DNA from 2 places in the Caproicibacterium lactatifermentans genome. Region 2 is predicted to be linked to the other one. Evidence: riboswitches for the same ligand, from Rfam matches in the RefSeq annotation. Region 2 holds a riboswitch; the other holds the start of a gene.

Region 1 (7,990 bases), 780 kb from region 2:
CAATTTCCTGGACGCAGACAGGTATGCTGTTCTTTATTTTGTTCTCTGCCACGGGCGTTTCGCTGCAGAGGAACCGTCAGACTTCGCTGTCCGTATCCCACAGCTATTACCACCAGTCACCGCGGACCGTAAAGTATTATCAGTAAAGAAGACGGGTCTTCAGACCTGCCTGCAGCTAATAAAAAGCGATGTATCTGCTTTCTAAAACAGATGCATCGCTTTTTTGCTGTTTTTTGGAAGTTAGGCTTTCAGTTCCCGAATCAGGTTAACCATCTCAATGGCACCGCTGGCGCACTCAAAGCCCTTGTTGCCGGCCTTGGAACCGGCACGCTCCAGCGCCTGCTCCAGGTTTTCCGTTGTCAGCACACCAAACATTACCGGAATACCGCTGGAAAGGGATACCTGCGCGATTCCTTTGGACATCTCACTGCAGACATAATCATAGTGGCTGGTGCTGCCGCGGATAACGGCGCCCAAACAGATAACGGCTTCATAGCGGCCGCTGGTTGCCATTTTGGAAGCAATCAGCGGAATTTCAAATGCGCCGGGTACCCACGCAAGGTCAATATCATTGTCATTTACATTGTGACGTTTCAGACCATCCAGTGCGCCGCCAATCAGCTTGTTGGTAATTAGTTCATTGAAACGGGAAGCGACAATACCGACCTTGATGTGTTCCGATACCAGTTTTCCTTCTAAAGTACGCATGATGCAGATCTCCTTTTATATCTTTACTTTATCGCACCGTTCTTTTCATAAAGTTCAGTAGTTGAGAATATGGCCCATCTTTTTTTCTTTCGTCTGCAGGTAGAATAGGTCATAGTGGTTTGCAGGAATCTGTATTGGCACTCGTTCGATGATTTTCATACCGTAGTCTTCCAGCTGATAAACCTTGTCCGGGTTGTTGGTCAGCAGGCGCAACGTCTTTGCGCCGAGGTCCTGCAGGATTTGCGCGCCGATATAGTATTCACGCAGGTCACTGGCAAAACCGAGGGCGAGGTTTGCCTCCACAGTATCCATACCTTGGTCCTGCAGTTCGTAGGCACGCAGCTTGTTGATAAGGCCAATACCGCGTCCTTCCTGCCGCATATACAGAAGAATACCGCGGCCTTCCTGCTCAATCATCTGCATGGCGGCGGCCAGCTGCTGGCCACAGTCACAGCGGGCCGAACCAAAGGCATCTCCGGTCAGGCACTCGGAATGAACGCGGCACAGCAGGTTCTTGCCGTCGCCAATGTCACCCTTTACCAGCGCCACATGATGTTCTCCATTTAATTCATTGACATAGCCGTAGGCTACAAAGTTGCCGTACTTAGTGGGCAGTTTTGCCTTTGCAACGCACTCAACCAACTTATCGTGCTTTTTGCGGTAGTCCTGCAGTGCTTTAATGGTAATAAATTTAATGCCCCATTTTTGTGCCATTTTCTTCAGTTCGGCGGTACGCATCATGGTGCCGTCCTCACGCATAATTTCACAGCACAAGCCGCACTGTTTCAGGCCAGCAAGGCGCAGCAGGTCTACGGTTGCTTCCGTGTGACCGCTGCGTTCCAGCACGCCGCCTTTTTTGGCACGCAGCGGGAACATATGGCCTGGGCGGCGGAAGTCTTCCGGATGAACATCGTCTTCCACACATTTGCGGGCAGTTATGCCACGCTCCTCGGCAGAAATACCGGTGGTGGTGCTGACATGGTCAATGGACACTGTGAAAGCGGTTTCATGGTTGTCGGTGTTGTTGCTGACCATCTGCGGCAGCAGCAGTTTATCGCATATCTCGTTGCTCATGGGCATACAGATGAGCCCTTTGGCATGAGAAGCCATAAAATTCACGTTTTCAGTTGTCGCAAACTGGGCTGCACAAATTAGATCACCCTCGTTTTCCCGGTCCGGGTCGTCTGTGGCTAAGATAAGCTTTCCCTGTTTCAAATCTTCCAGTGCTTCTTCAATCGTGCTGAACTCAAACATACGTTAATCCTCCATTCTGTATTTCAAATCCTGGTAAACTATATTTTTGTGGGAGTGGTTGGGTGGGGAAAGGTTCAAAAATTTTTCTGTATACTTCCCGATGATATCGGTTTCCAAATTAACGGTACTGCCGCGCCGCAGGTACTGCAGCGTCGTATGTGCCGTTGTAAAAGGAATGACGGAAATGGAAAAATCAGTGCCTGTCACATTGGCTACGGTCAGGCTGATACCGTCCACGGTGATGGAACCTTTCTCCACAATATACCGCAGAAGCTCGTTCCCAGCACGAATGGTGTACCAGACAGCGTTGTCGTCACGGGATACAGAAGTTACTGTTCCGGTGCCATCCACATGGCCTGTCACCAAGTGCCCGCCGAAGCGTCCGTTTGCAGCCATGGCACGTTCCAGATTAACTGGACTGCCGTGATGCAGCAGATGGAAAGAAGTGCGGTTCATGGTTTCATGTACAGCGTCTGCCGTAAAGGTGGTAGGGGACAGGGCGGTTACGGTCAGACAAACGCCGTTTACTGCAATGCTGTCGCCCAGATGGCTGCCCTGCAGCACTTTGTCTGCGCGGATTGTCAGGGATGCGGAAGCGGCACCCTGTCGGATAGCCTGTACAGTACCCACTTCTTCAATGATTCCTGTAAACATCACAGCACCCGGCTTTCCAGCAGCAGGTCATCACCCAGACGGGTAATCGTGGGCGGGGAGAGACGGACGGCGTCCTGCGGTGAAGCAGCGCCCGTACCGCCAATGGGGGATTTTGCGGCGGCACCGCCGAAAAGCTTTGGCGCGATATATGCCTGTACTTTCTCTATGATGCCGCTTTGCAGGGCGGACCAATTTAGTTCCGCACCGCCCTCTACAATAACGCTGTCCAATTTTCGTCGACCCAGCTCCTGCATCAGCTGGGCAAGGTCCACATGACTGTTTTTTTTCGGTATCTGTAAGATTTCACACCCGGCTTTGCGATAGGGCTCCTGTCGTTGCGTGTCCGCACAGCAGGTTGCCAGCAGTGTGGGGACCTGACCGGCTGTTGTCACCACCTTTGCGGTGAGCGGTGTGCGCAGATGTGTATCACAGATGACGCGCACTGGATTTTGTCCGCCCTCCGGCAGTCGGCAGGTCAGCAGTGGGTCGTCCGCCAGCACAGTGCCGACACCCACTAAAATGACCGTATAGCGGTTCCGGTCCCGATGAACCTGCTCGCGGGCTTCTTCTCCAGTAATCCACTTGGAAAGGCTGGTCGCAGTTGCTATTTTTCCGTCCATAGTCATGGCATACTTTAAAATACCATAAGGAACATGATGTTGAATGAAATAGAAAAATGGTTCGTTGAGCTGGTTACATTCTTCCCGAAGGACGCCTTCCGTTACCGAAATGCCGTGTTCCCGCAGAATGCGCACACCCTTTCCGCCTACCAACGGGTTCGGGTCAGGGGAGCCGACCACCACGCGGCGAATGCCGTTTTGAATAACCGCGTCCGTACAGGGTGGTGTTTTGCCCCAGTGACAGCAGGGTTCCAGTGTGACATAAAGGGTTGCGCCGCTGGCCAATTCTGTGCAGTCAGCCAGCGCGTTGCGCTCGGCGTGCAGCCCGCCGTACTTTTGGTGGAATCCCTGCCCAATGATGCGCCCGTCTTTTACAATAACGGCGCCGACCATTGGGTTCGGGTCCACTTTTCCACTGCCTTTTTTGGCAAGGGAAAGGGCCAAACGCATATACGCTTCATCCGTCATGAAAAATCACCTCATGTATAAAAATGCCCTGAATAGAATTGACCATTCAGGGTATGACAGTTTTTGACGGCGTGCAAGGATATCCTGCTGCGGCACATACAAAAAAGTCCTGGAATGACAGCGCATTCCAGGACAAATAAACGTATGAAATACAGGCAGACCTATTTTCACACAGCTTTACTCTTCTTTTATTCAGACTTTTACTGCCGGCTTTGGAATTTCACCAAATCATGCCTTGCGGCTCGTGGGCTTTACCACCGATAGGGAATTGCACCCTGCCCTGAAGATTTTACCTATTCAGTTTGTTGAACTATGTTATAGTATAGACAATCTTTGTGAAAATGTCAATATAATTTTTTGAAAAAAGAATATAATTCCATAGGAATGTGCAAAAAGCGCCCCGAAAGCCACACAAAATCCGGCCGGGGCGCCAAAAGGATTTTATTTTTTACGCGGCTTAAAGCTGTCCTTCAAAGAAACAGAACGGTTAAAGACCATGTGCTGCGGGGTGGAATCCTTATCAAAGCAGAAATATCCCTCCCGCATAAACTGGAACGGTGTCTTTGCGTCTGCCTGCTGCAGGGTGGGTTCCACTTTGCAGTTCGGCAGTACTTCCAGAGAAGACGGATTCAAAACTTTTAAGAAGTCGTCCTCCTGTTCCGGCTCCGGTACTGTAAACAGGCTGCCGTACAGGTGGATTTCCGCATCGGCACAGTTTTTAGCATCTACCCAGTGGATTGTGCCGCGCACCTTGCGGCCGTCCGGCGTATCTCCGCCGCGGGTAGCAGGGTCATACTCAGCATATACGGTTGTAACGCTGCCGTCTTCCGCCTTTTCACAGCCGGTGCAGCGCACAATGTAGGCGGCCTTCAAACGAACTTCATTCCCAGGGAAAAGCCGGCGATAACCTTTAACCGGCATTTCCAGAAAATCGCCCGCTTCTATCCACAACTCACGGGAAAACGTAACAGTATGGGAGCCATCCTGCGGACGCTCCGGGTTATTTTCCATCTCAAAGGTTTCCGTTTTGTCGGCAGGGTAGTTAGTCAGCACCAGCTTAATCGGGTGCAGAACCGCCATGGTGCGCTGTGCCGTTTGGTTCAGGTCTTCACGCAGGCAGTGTTCCAGGAAACCATACTCTACAGTGGAATTTACCTTAGAAACGCCGATGCGTTCGCAGAAAGTGCGAATAGAGGCCGGCGTAAAGCCACGGCGGCGCAGGCCGCACAGGGTGGGCATACGGGGGTCGTCCCAGCCGGTTACATAGTTGCCCTCCACTAGCTTGCGCAGTTTACGCTTGCTCATAACGGTATTATTAATGCCCAGACGGGCAAACTCAATCTGACGCGGTTTTGCCGGCAGGTCGATGTTGTTAATCACCCATTCGTACAATGGACGGTGGTCCTCAAACTCCAGTGTGCACAGGGAGTGGGTGATGCCCTCAATGGCGTCCTCAATCGGGTGGGCAAAGTCATACATGGGGTAAATGCACCACTTGCCGCCGGTGCGGTGGTGGGGCATATGGTTGATGCGGTACAGCACAGGATCACGCAGGTTAAAGTTGCCGGAGGTGAGGTCGATTTTTGCGCGCAGTGTCATACGGCCGTCCTCAAACTCGCCGGCCTTCATGCGGGCAAACAGGTCCAGATTCTCCGCTGTTGGGCGGTCCCGGTATGGGCTGACTGCTGGATGTGTCAAGTCACCGCGGTTTTCGTGCATCTGCTCCGGTGTCAGTTCACACACATAGGCGAGACTCTTTTGAATCAGCTTAACGGCCAGTTCATACATCGTGTCAAAGTAGTCGGAAGCATAATGGAAGCGGCTGCCCCAATCAAAGCCAAGCCAGTGGATATCCTCCTGAATAGCGTTGACATATTCGGTGCCCTCTTTGGTCGGGTTGGTGTCATCCATGCGCAGGTTGCACAGACCGCAAAATTTTTCTGCGGTGCCGAAATCCACGCAAATCGCTTTGGCATGACCAATATGCAGATAGCCGTTCGGTTCCGGCGGAAAGCGGGTGTGTACACGCTGTCCGGCAAAGCGGCCGTTTTTTGCAATGTCTTCTGTAATAAAGGTATGAATGAAATTGCCGCTGCCTGTTTCTTCGGCAGGGCGGGTTTCATTGGTTTCACTCATGAAAGTTCCTCCTGTATTTTGCCCGCCTGTCCATTATTTTTATATACTTATATAGGATAGGCAGTTTGCTGTAAAATCAAGCAGTCGTTTTTGCCGCTTCTGCTTTTTCAAAGCCGGCCTGCAGCCGCCGCAAAGATTCTTCCTTTCCCAGCAGGGAGAGAATCTCCATGGCACCGCCGGGGGTTACCTTTTGACCGGCCGCCGCGATGCGCACAGGCCACAGCAGAGTACCATTCTTTACACCCAGTGTTTTGGCAAGCTTCAGCAGGTTGCTGTGCAGGGAATCCACACTCCAGTCAGAAAGGGCAGTCAGGTCCTCCAGTGCGGCCTTCAGCATAACGGGGGCGTTGTCCATGGTTGCTTTGCTCTTTTTGTTGATGAACAGGTCAGCATCATACTGCGGCAGTTCTTTGAAGAAAGCAAGCATTCCTGGAATCTCCGGCAGCCGAGTCACACGCGGCTGCAGCATATCCGCCAGAATGGTCCAGTCCTTTTCAGCATCTCCGAATACCTCGCGGAAGTAAGGCATGGATTTCTGAATAAAGGTTTCTTTTGGCATTTTCTTAATATACTCGCCGTTCATCCACGCAAGCTTGTCATAATCAAAGATAGCCGGACTTTTGCTGATACCGTCAATGCAGAACGCTTTTTCCAGTTCGGGAAGGGTAAACAGTTCCTGCGTGTCCTTTGGAGCCCAGCCGAGCAGAGCAATATAATTGATGATTGCCTTCGGCAAGTAGCCTTCTTTGACCAAATCGGCAAAACCGGTGGAGCCATGGCGCTTAGAAAGCTTGCTGGTGCTACCGTCCGGGTTGTGGCCCATAATCAGCGGCAGATGGATATATGTTGGCACCTGCCAGCCAAAGGCTTCATACAGCAGATTGTACTTTGGTGTACTAGTCAGGTATTCACAGCCGCGCACCACATGCGTAATGTGCATCAGGTGGTCGTCAATGACATTGGCAAAGTTGTAGGTCGGGTATCCGTCTGACTTAATTAGAATCTGGTCCTCCAGCTCGCTGTTCTCAATGGTGATGGTGCCAAACACGCTGTCCGTAAAGGAGGTGCTGCCTTCCAGCGGCATTTTCTGTCGAATGACCCATGGCTTGCCGGACTGCAGGAGCTGCTGCACTTCTGCCTGGGGCAGGTTGCGGCAGTGGCGGTCATAGCCGCCCAGACCGTTTTCATCATGCAGGGTAGCCAGACGTTCTTTGCTGCAGAAACAGTAGTATGCTTTTCCTTCTTTTACTAGCTGCTGCGCATAGGGCAGGTAGATGTTTTTGCGCTGGCTTTGCACATAGGGACCGTAAGGGCCGCCGACGTCTGGGCCCTCGTCGTGCTGCAGGCCTACCTGCTGCAGTGTATGATAAATAACGTCCGTGGCACCTTCCACGAAACGTTCCTGGTCCGTGTCTTCTATCCGAAGAACGAAGGTGCCACCCTGTGACTTTGCAATCAGATATTCAAACAGGGCAGTGCGCAGGTTTCCCACGTGCATAAAACCAGTGGGGCTTGGTGCAAAGCGGGTCCTGACAGTCTGTTTTTCCATAAAAAATTACCCCTTTTCATGTACGTCTTTCTATTATACCGAAAAAGGACACACAGTGCAATCTTATATTTCAGCTATTTCGGCAGCTCTCAGGTACTTTTTCCTCTGGCAGATGCGGCATAGGAGAAAACACAAAACTTAGTCTGTTTACCGCAGAAAAATGCGGATATTTTCATTTTTGTAATCAGGAAGTGGTCCTGCCTATAACCTGCCTATAAAAAGGTAGGACCTTTACGTATTCCAAAACAAGGGACAGGCGGCTTTCTGTGCCAGCCGGCAAAAAAACAATGCCAAAAAGGCAAAAGAGCACGAAATCCAACTTCTCATACAGATAAATTGTGTAAATGCCTAAAAATAAATCGTTCTTATAGAAAAATTACACAAGTGGTCGGACTTTCTCTTAAAAAAAGCAAATAAAAAGATATTGTTTCTGATTATTTATTAAAAATTTTAGAACTTTTTTAAAAATACGGGACAGAATGAAGAAAATATGATATAGTAAGCAATAAGCATTTAGACGAAAGCCGGGGGACCGAATGCGTAATTTTCGTGAAAACTTTGTAAAAAGTTTGCTAAAACTTTAACAAAATCCTTGCATTCG
Region 2 (7,990 bases):
CGCGCTTCCTTTTATGCAGGCGGGACATTGGCACCGCTGTAACAACGTCCGGCTGAACTTCTGTCGGCAGCTGCTGTGCCAATTTCCGCCCAAAAAAGGGCGCCACAGACGGTTCATCTGCAAACTTCATCCGCAGGATAGCGTCCCGTACTCTTCCCTGATATACATAAATTGCATAGCAAAACGGTGCACCGCCATTTTTCAACGGCAGTGCCTTTTTCATCAGTTTCGGCTGAAGGTCCGCACAAGACGGACAGGTTCCTTCTCCATGACGAATAACCTTTCCACAAAATGGACAGCACGGTGGAAAAAAGAGGTCCGCCAAAAAGGACCACTCAGGATGCATCATTGGGAACAGCCTCTCCCGTCAGGAAATCGCGCAGACCAGAGTAGCGGCGCATACGGCGGTCGTTGCTCACCATCATCTGCACTGTGCGCTGGGTGCCAACCAAAATCAACAGTTTGCGTGCACGGGTAATCGCTGTATAAAATAAGTTGCGGTAATACAGCGGCCGCGGGCCGGGGTACATGGGCATGATGACTGCCGGGAACTCACTGCCCTGACTTTTATGGACCGTCAGTGCATAAGCAAGCTCCAAATCTGTCGCCGTTTCCAATTCATAAGAAACAATGCGGCCGTCCATATCCACAGTGATTGTGGAACCGCCGCGGTCAACTTGCCTTAAAATACCAATGTCTCCATTAAAGACGCCTTCCCCCTCGGAGCCGTCCTCTTTTTCCCATGTCAGTGTATAGTTGTTTCTCGTCTGCATAACTTTATCGCCCTCGCGGAACAGACGGCCGTTTATCTTGATTTCTTTCTTTCCGTGTTCGCGCGGATTGAGGGCATTTTGCAGCAGCGTATTGAGCTGTACTGTGCCCAGCTGGGTTTTCCTTGTCGGCGAAAGTACCTGAATATCCGTCATTGGCGACAAATCATAGCTTGCCGGCAGACGCACCGCACACAAGTCCCGAATGGTCTGCGCAATCTGTTCCGGCTGGGAGCGCTGCATAAAGAAAAAGTCGTGGGTACAATCATTAAGTACCGGCATTTCACCGGCCAAAATGCGGTGTGCGTTGGTTACAATTAAACTTTGCATGGATTGACGGAAGATGCGCTGCAGCTGCACCACCGGCAGCATTCCGGAAGCAATCAGATCCCCCAATACATTGCCTGGCCCGACACTGGGCAGCTGGTCACAGTCGCCTACCAGCACCAGCCGGCAGCCCATGGGCAGCGCCCGCAGCAATGCCTCGAACAAGGAAATATCCACCATAGAAAGTTCGTCAACAATCAGTGCATCGCACTCCAGCGGTTTCTGTTCATTGCGGGCAAAAGTCGGGCTGTCTGTTTCGTCCCACTCCACCTGCAGCAAACGGTGCAGTGTTTTGGCCTCTTCTCCTGTCAGCTCGCTCATTCGCTTAGCCGCACGGCCGGTCGGTGCCGCCAGCAGGACCTTTTCCCCTTTTGCCTGCAGAATACGAATAATTGCATTCAGGGTGGTCGTTTTGCCTGTGCCCGGCCCGCCGGTCAAGACCAGCATACCGTGCGTCAAAGCGGTAATAATAGCTTCTTTCTGTTCATCTGCATAGGAAATGCCGATTTTGCTTTCGAACTCCTCCACTGCCTGCTGTGCATCGGGAATCGGCTGTGAGGGGTAATCCATCATCATCTGCAGCCGCTGTGCCGCAAACACTTCCGCCCGGTACAACCGCGGCAGATAAGCGGCAGTACGGTCCTGTATGGTACAGATAATGACGCTGCCCTCCTGTACCATTTGTGAAAAGACCTCATCCAGCAGCTCCTGCGGCAGGCCAAGCATACGCGCGGCGGTCGGCAGCAGTTTTTCTTTTGGCAGACAGGTATGTCCATTGTTTACATTATGCTGCAGAACATACAAAATGCCTGCGCGCACACGACATGGGTCGTCAGCTGGATGCTCCAGCGTTTCAGCAATGCCATCCGCACGCTGAAAGCTGAGGCCCACGTCGTCTTCACACAGGCAGTACGGGTCACTGCGTACCTGAGAAACAGAATCTGGACCGAACGTGCGGTAAATCCGTACAGATTCCTCCGGTTTCATGCCAAATTCTTTCAGGCCCAGAATCACCTCACGAATGCCAAGCTTTTTTCGGTACTCCTGCCCGATTTGTTCCGCCTTTCGCTGCGAAATGCCACTGATTTCAGCCAGCCGCAGCGGTTCCCGTTCCATAATCTGCAGGGACTGACTGCCAAAGATGCTGACAATTTTTTTTGCCATCGCCCGCCCAATTCCGCGTACCGCACCGGACGAAAGGTACAGCAGAATGGACTCGGTTGTCGCGGGCGGCATTCGCTCATAAATGCTGGCACTGAACTGCCTGCCAAAGGAGGGGTGCTCCGTCCACTGTCCCACTACATGAAGCTCATCTCCCGGCTCCGCTGTAGGCATGGAACCGACCACTGTCACCAGCTCTTCCCCGTTGTTCAGTTCCAGTACGGTGTACCCGTTGCACTCATTGCGAAACGTAATATGTTCAACCGTACCCGTCATTTCCAGCAGCGTCTGCGCTTCCATTTCTCTTTCTACCTCCGGCCCCGGATTGACATTCCTTAATCTATTTCAGTATACTGCAATGCCTGCATATTTGCAAATTCCTCCCTGCTGCAGTAGGATACGCCCGGCGTTTTGTACAGAAAGCACCGGCACAGTTCCCGTGTCTCGCTGTCCATGCCGTCGTCCACCAACAGCAGGCGCTTCTGCTCAAATCCTTCCGTTTCACGCAGGCGGTCGCGGGCACAGCGCAGCTCATACTCAATATCTTCCCTGTGCCCAGAAAGATGCAGTACCAGTACCAGTGTGCCAAAATCTTTGCCAGAGCGGTACAGCATATGCAACATCAGCTGCATCAGGGCACACAGGCCCAGAACAGCCAACAAAATAATAATTACCTGACCTGCGCCCATAAAAAATCACCTCTTTACAGAATATGCAAAGAGGTGATGGACTGCGCACTTTATTTTGGCACAGCAGAATATTTTTAACGAATGGGAACCTTTAGACCAGCGCTTTCTTCAACTCGTCCGCACGGTTAGTCTTTTCCCACGAAACGCCGAGGTCCTCACGGCCCATCTGGCCATAGCTTGCCAGCTTGCAGTAAATCGGCTTACGCAGGTCCAGTGTACGGATAATCGCTGCCGGACGCAGGTCAAAGACTTTTTCGACCGCCGCAGCCAGCTGCTCATTGGTATAGGAAGAAGTACCGAATGTTTCTACCATGATAGATACCGGATGCGCCACACCAATTGCGTAGGCCAGCTGTACCTCGCAGCGCTTTGCCAGACCGGCGGCAACGATATTCTTTGCCACCCAGCGTGCAGCATATGCTGCTGAGCGGTCAACCTTCGTCGGGTCCTTGCCGGAGAAAGCACCGCCGCCGTGACGGCCATATCCGCCGTAGGTATCCACAATAATCTTGCGGCCAGTCAGTCCGGAGTCGCCGACCGGGCCGCCGATAACAAAACGGCCGGTCGGATTGACGTAATACTTTGTATTTTCATCCAGCCATTTTGCTGGAATTGTCGCCTTAATGACCTTTTCAATCATATCTTTCCGAATCTGTTCCAGTGTGACATCCGGGTCATGCTGTGTAGAAAGAACCACTGCATCCACACGCACCGGTGTGTCCCCGTCATATTCAACGGTAACCTGTGTTTTTCCATCTGGACGCAGATATGAAATACTGCCATCTTTACGCACAGCGGCCAGCTTCTTTGCCAGCTTGTGTGCCAAAGAAATGGCAAGCGGCATTTTTTCCTTCGTTTCGTCACAGGCATAGCCAAACATCATACCTTGGTCGCCCGCACCAATGAGGTCATCCGCATCGGAAGCGCCATTTTTTACTTCATAGGACTGGTCAACACCCATTGCAATATCCGGGGACTGTGCATCAATGGAGGTCAGCACGCCGCAGGTGTCGCCGTCAAAACCATAAGCCGGATTGTTGTAACCAATCTCGTTAACAACACGGCGTACGGTAGCGGGAATGTCCACATAGCACTCCGTGGAAATTTCGCCCATAACGTGCACAATACCCGTACAGGCTGTTACTTCACAGGCAACATGTGCCTGCGGGTCTTTGGCAATAATATCATCCAGAATGGCATCTGCAATCTGGTCACAGACCTTGTCGGGGTGCCCTTCGGTAACGGATTCAGATGTAAAGAAATGCTTTGCCATAGAAAAAAGCCTCCTGTGTAAATTCCCCCTATCTGCGGCGGACTAACAAAAAAACGCAGCCCGGTGAAATGCGGACAGCGTTTATCTCTCGATACCTCATCTATCGGCTTCACCGCAGGATTTGGCACCCTACCCAGCCAAAACGGGCTGCGCGGGTTGCCGGACATCATCGGGCCTGTTCCCTCCGCCACTCTTGATAAGGGGTGATATGTAGTTTTTGTTTACGCCTGCTAGTATAGCATAGCCGCCCGACAGCGTAAATAAACAAAAACAGGAATTTGTCTAAAAAAGCGACAAACTCCTGTTTTTACCTAAAAAGAATTTTCTGTATTTCAGCGCCTGCGGCCATGCAGCACCGGGCTGACATATTTGTACAGCGCAAATGTAATAATGGACACCAATACCGCCTTAATCAGGTTCAGCGGTGTTGTAGCGAACAAAACGAATGTTGTCATGTTGTTGATGCTCGCGTTGATTTTTGTGCCCATCCCGATAATAGCATTCAGCGGCATATGGAAAGCGGCTGCGTAAATCGGCAGCAGCAGGAATGCGTTCATCAGTCCGCCGACAACTGCCATCAGCACTGTGCCGACACCCATGCCGACAACCGCTGTTTTCCGTGCTTTATGGTAGCGGTAAATGAGAGCTGCCGGTACGACCAGTGAGCATCCAATGATAAAGTTCGCCAGTTCACCAATGCCGGCTGTCTGTGAGCCGCCGCCAATCAGCATATGCAGAATAACTTTCATGGCTTCTATCACGGCTGCAGCAGCGGGGCCAAGTGCAAAACCACCCAACAGTACCGGAACTTCACTGAAGTCCAATTTGTAAAACGCCGGAAGGAACGGCAGCGGGAACTCGAACGCCATAACAACGGCTGACAGCGCCCCTAAAATGCCAATGACGGCAATGCTGCGTGTGCTGGTCAATTTTGCTGTTTTTTTCAGGGTAGTAGCTTGCGTTTGTGTCGCCATAATTTCTCCTTTTGAGACATGGAATGGATTTAAAAAGCGCCCCAGTGCACAAAACGGCACAGGGGCGCAGTTCTTTCCATATCTTCTACCATCCGGACTATACCGTCGGCTCCGGAATCTCACCAGAATCTTGCGGTTTGACGACCGCTCGCGGGCTAACAGCATCTGCTGCATCACCGCCGGTGGGGAATCACACCCCGCCCCGAAGAATTATTCAATTCTATTACTAAGTATATGAATATTTGCAGGAATTGTCAAGTCCAATCCTGATATTTTTGTGGAATACTCTTATTAACGACCTTTTTCGCATAATTCGGTGTAAATTCACCGCTGGTGATTTCCCATGTCCGGCTCTTCTGCGCCATGGCATTTGAAAAGTCTTTCAGCATGACAACATGGACATTTTGTCCGCCCGCCTCGTAGTACGTAACTGAAGGCTTAAATTTCATGCCGGAGAATGTGACTTTTCCCTTTTCATCTTTTTTATAGGTTACTGTCAGCTGGCCGCTGACCAGATTTTGGGATTTGCGCTGCGTGGAAATCAGGTTGCCGAACGCGTACATGACTGGACACACCGCACCGTCACTTTTGCGTGTCAGCGTGGTCAGCTGCTGCAAAACATGCGGGTGATTTCCTAAAATAACGTCCGCGCCCCAGTCCACCATATCTTGTCCCAGCTTTTTCTCGGTATCCGAAAGAGTATACTGGTCTTCTTCCCCCCAATGGGCTGAAACTACAACAACATCTGCCAAAGAACGTGCCTTTGTAATCAGTTTTTTAATCTCATCGCGCTGGGAAGTGTAGACAATCTTCATCGGGCTGTCGGACGGCAGCGAAATATCATTCGTCATTTCCACAACACCAATCCATGCTGTTTTAATGCCGTTTTTCTCCACAATACGGATATTGTCAAGGTCAGCCTGGTTGCGATAGGCACCAACGACCTGAATTCCTTTTTTACTTTTCCAGTAGTCCAATGTGGCCAGCAGTCCCTTTTGTCCCATATCCAGCATATGGTTGTTGCCTTGGCTGATAACGTCAAATCCGGTATCTACCAGTGCGTCGCCAACTTGTGTGGGAGAATTAAAGCACGGATAGCCGGACAGTGCCCCAACAGATGGTGCCATGACTGTTTCCTGATTGACAAAAGCGACATTTGCCGCTGAAACATTTGATTTGATTTGCTTATAGACCGGACGGAAATCGTATCCGCCGCTAGAAGTAGCGCAGGATTTATAAATGGAACTGTGAATCAAGTCATCGCCTGTACCGAGAATGGTAATTTGTGACGATTTTGTTTCTGCCTTCGCAGATGATGCACTAACAGAGGAACCGCTGCCCGAAGATGCTGCTGTCTTGGGGTGCAGGTTCTGCAGAAGGGCAGCCAATCCCATTGTCAGCAGGCAGATTACCAATACGCTGGACGTTACTATAATGATGCGGTTACGCATCATACGATACCGTCTGGAACGGTGTTTTGGATGTGGTGTACCATGATTATCTTTTTGCATACACATTCCTCCTGTTTTCCTGCTGTATTGTATCTAAGTATAGCAGAAAAACAAAAATAAGCAATAAAAAAGGTCCTGCCCAAAAGGGCAGGACCCGTAAAAGACAAATTAGTCACAGATGTCGGAAACAACGCCGGAACCAACGGTATGACCGCCTTCACGAATGGAGAAGCGGAGGCCCTTTTCAATAGCGATTGGGGCAATCAGTTCAACGGACATTTCAACGTTATCGCCAGGCATGCACATCTCAGTGCCTTCCGGCAGAGAGATAACGCCGGTGACATCAGTTGTACGGAAATAGAACTGCGGACGGTAGTTGTTGAAGAAAGGAGTATGGCGGCCGCCTTCATCCTTAGTCAGAACATAAACCTGACCTCTGAACTTGGTATGCGGATGAATAGTGCCAGGCTTTGCAATAACCTGTCCACGTTCGATGTCTTCACGCTGAATACCACGCAGCAGAGCACCGATGTTATCGCCAGCCTCTGCGTAATCCAGAGTTTTGCGGAACATTTCCAGACCGGTGATAACGCTCTTCTTACGCTCATCAGTCAGACCGATGATTTCAACTTCATCGCCGATTTTAGCCATACCACGCTCAACACGGCCAGTAGCAACAGTACCACGGCCGGTGATGGTGAATACGTCTTCAACAGGCATCAGGAACGGCTGATCAGACTTACGGTCAGGAGTCGGGATGTAGTCATCGACAATGTTCATCAGGTCAACAATGCTCTTGTACTCCGGTGCATTGATATCTTTGGAATCGCACTCCAGAGCTTTCAGTGCAGAACCGCGTACGATTGGAGTAGTGTCTCCCGGGAAGCCGTACTCGTTGAGCAGGTCACGAATTTCCATTTCAACAAGGTCCAGCAACTCAGGGTCATCAACCTGGTCGCATTTGTTCATATAGACAACGATATAAGGCACACCAACCTGACGGGCAAGCAGGATATGCTCACGGGTCTGCGGCATCGGGCCATCAGCAGCGGAAACAACCAGAATAGCACCATCCATCTGTGCAGCACCGGTAATCATGTTCTTGACATAGTCAGCATGGCCGGGGCAGTCAACATGAGCGTAGTGACGCTTATCTGTGGTGTACTCAACATGAGCCGTGTTAATGGTAATGCCGCGCTCACGCTCTTCAGGAGCGGAATCGATGCTGGCATAATCCTTGAAGCTTGCTTCACCTTTCAGTGCAAGCACCTTGGTAATCGCAGCAGTCAGGGTTGTTTTACCATGGTCAACATGGCCGATGGTACCAATGTTCACGTGTGCCTTA

Evidence for each region. A riboswitch is a leader RNA that binds a small molecule or an ion and turns the genes downstream of it on or off. The one in region 2 is predicted to bind FMN.
Region 1: another riboswitch for FMN. It lies ahead of ribD (bifunctional diaminohydroxyphosphoribosylaminopyrimidine deaminase/5-amino-6-(5-phosphoribosylamino)uracil reductase RibD); the one in region 2 lies ahead of GJQ69_RS08055 (ECF transporter S component).

What each region holds. Positions count from the first base shown of each region.
Region 1 covers NZ_CP046051.1:854,349-862,338, forward strand. Annotated here, with positions in the region: gene GJQ69_RS04165 (O-antigen ligase family protein) at 1-146, shown strand, start outside; gene ribH (6,7-dimethyl-8-ribityllumazine synthase) at 241-708, opposite strand; gene GJQ69_RS04175 (bifunctional 3,4-dihydroxy-2-butanone-4-phosphate synthase/GTP cyclohydrolase II) at 763-1,962, opposite strand; gene GJQ69_RS04180 (riboflavin synthase) at 1,966-2,616, opposite strand; gene ribD (bifunctional diaminohydroxyphosphoribosylaminopyrimidine deaminase/5-amino-6-(5-phosphoribosylamino)uracil reductase RibD) at 2,616-3,704, opposite strand; FMN riboswitch at 3,881-3,996, opposite strand; gene GJQ69_RS04190 (glutamine--tRNA ligase/YqeY domain fusion protein) at 4,146-5,840, opposite strand; gene gltX (glutamate--tRNA ligase) at 5,917-7,389, opposite strand.
Region 2 covers NZ_CP046051.1:1,634,589-1,642,578, forward strand. Annotated here, with positions in the region: gene GJQ69_RS08035 (ComF family protein) at 1-349, opposite strand, end outside; gene recD2 (SF1B family DNA helicase RecD2) at 336-2,558, opposite strand; gene GJQ69_RS08045 (hypothetical protein) at 2,594-2,947, opposite strand; gene metK (methionine adenosyltransferase) at 3,039-4,220, opposite strand; SAM riboswitch class I at 4,314-4,423, opposite strand; gene GJQ69_RS08055 (ECF transporter S component) at 4,553-5,194, opposite strand; FMN riboswitch at 5,271-5,408, opposite strand; gene GJQ69_RS08060 (CapA family protein) at 5,449-6,705, opposite strand; gene tuf (elongation factor Tu) at 6,814-7,990, opposite strand, start outside.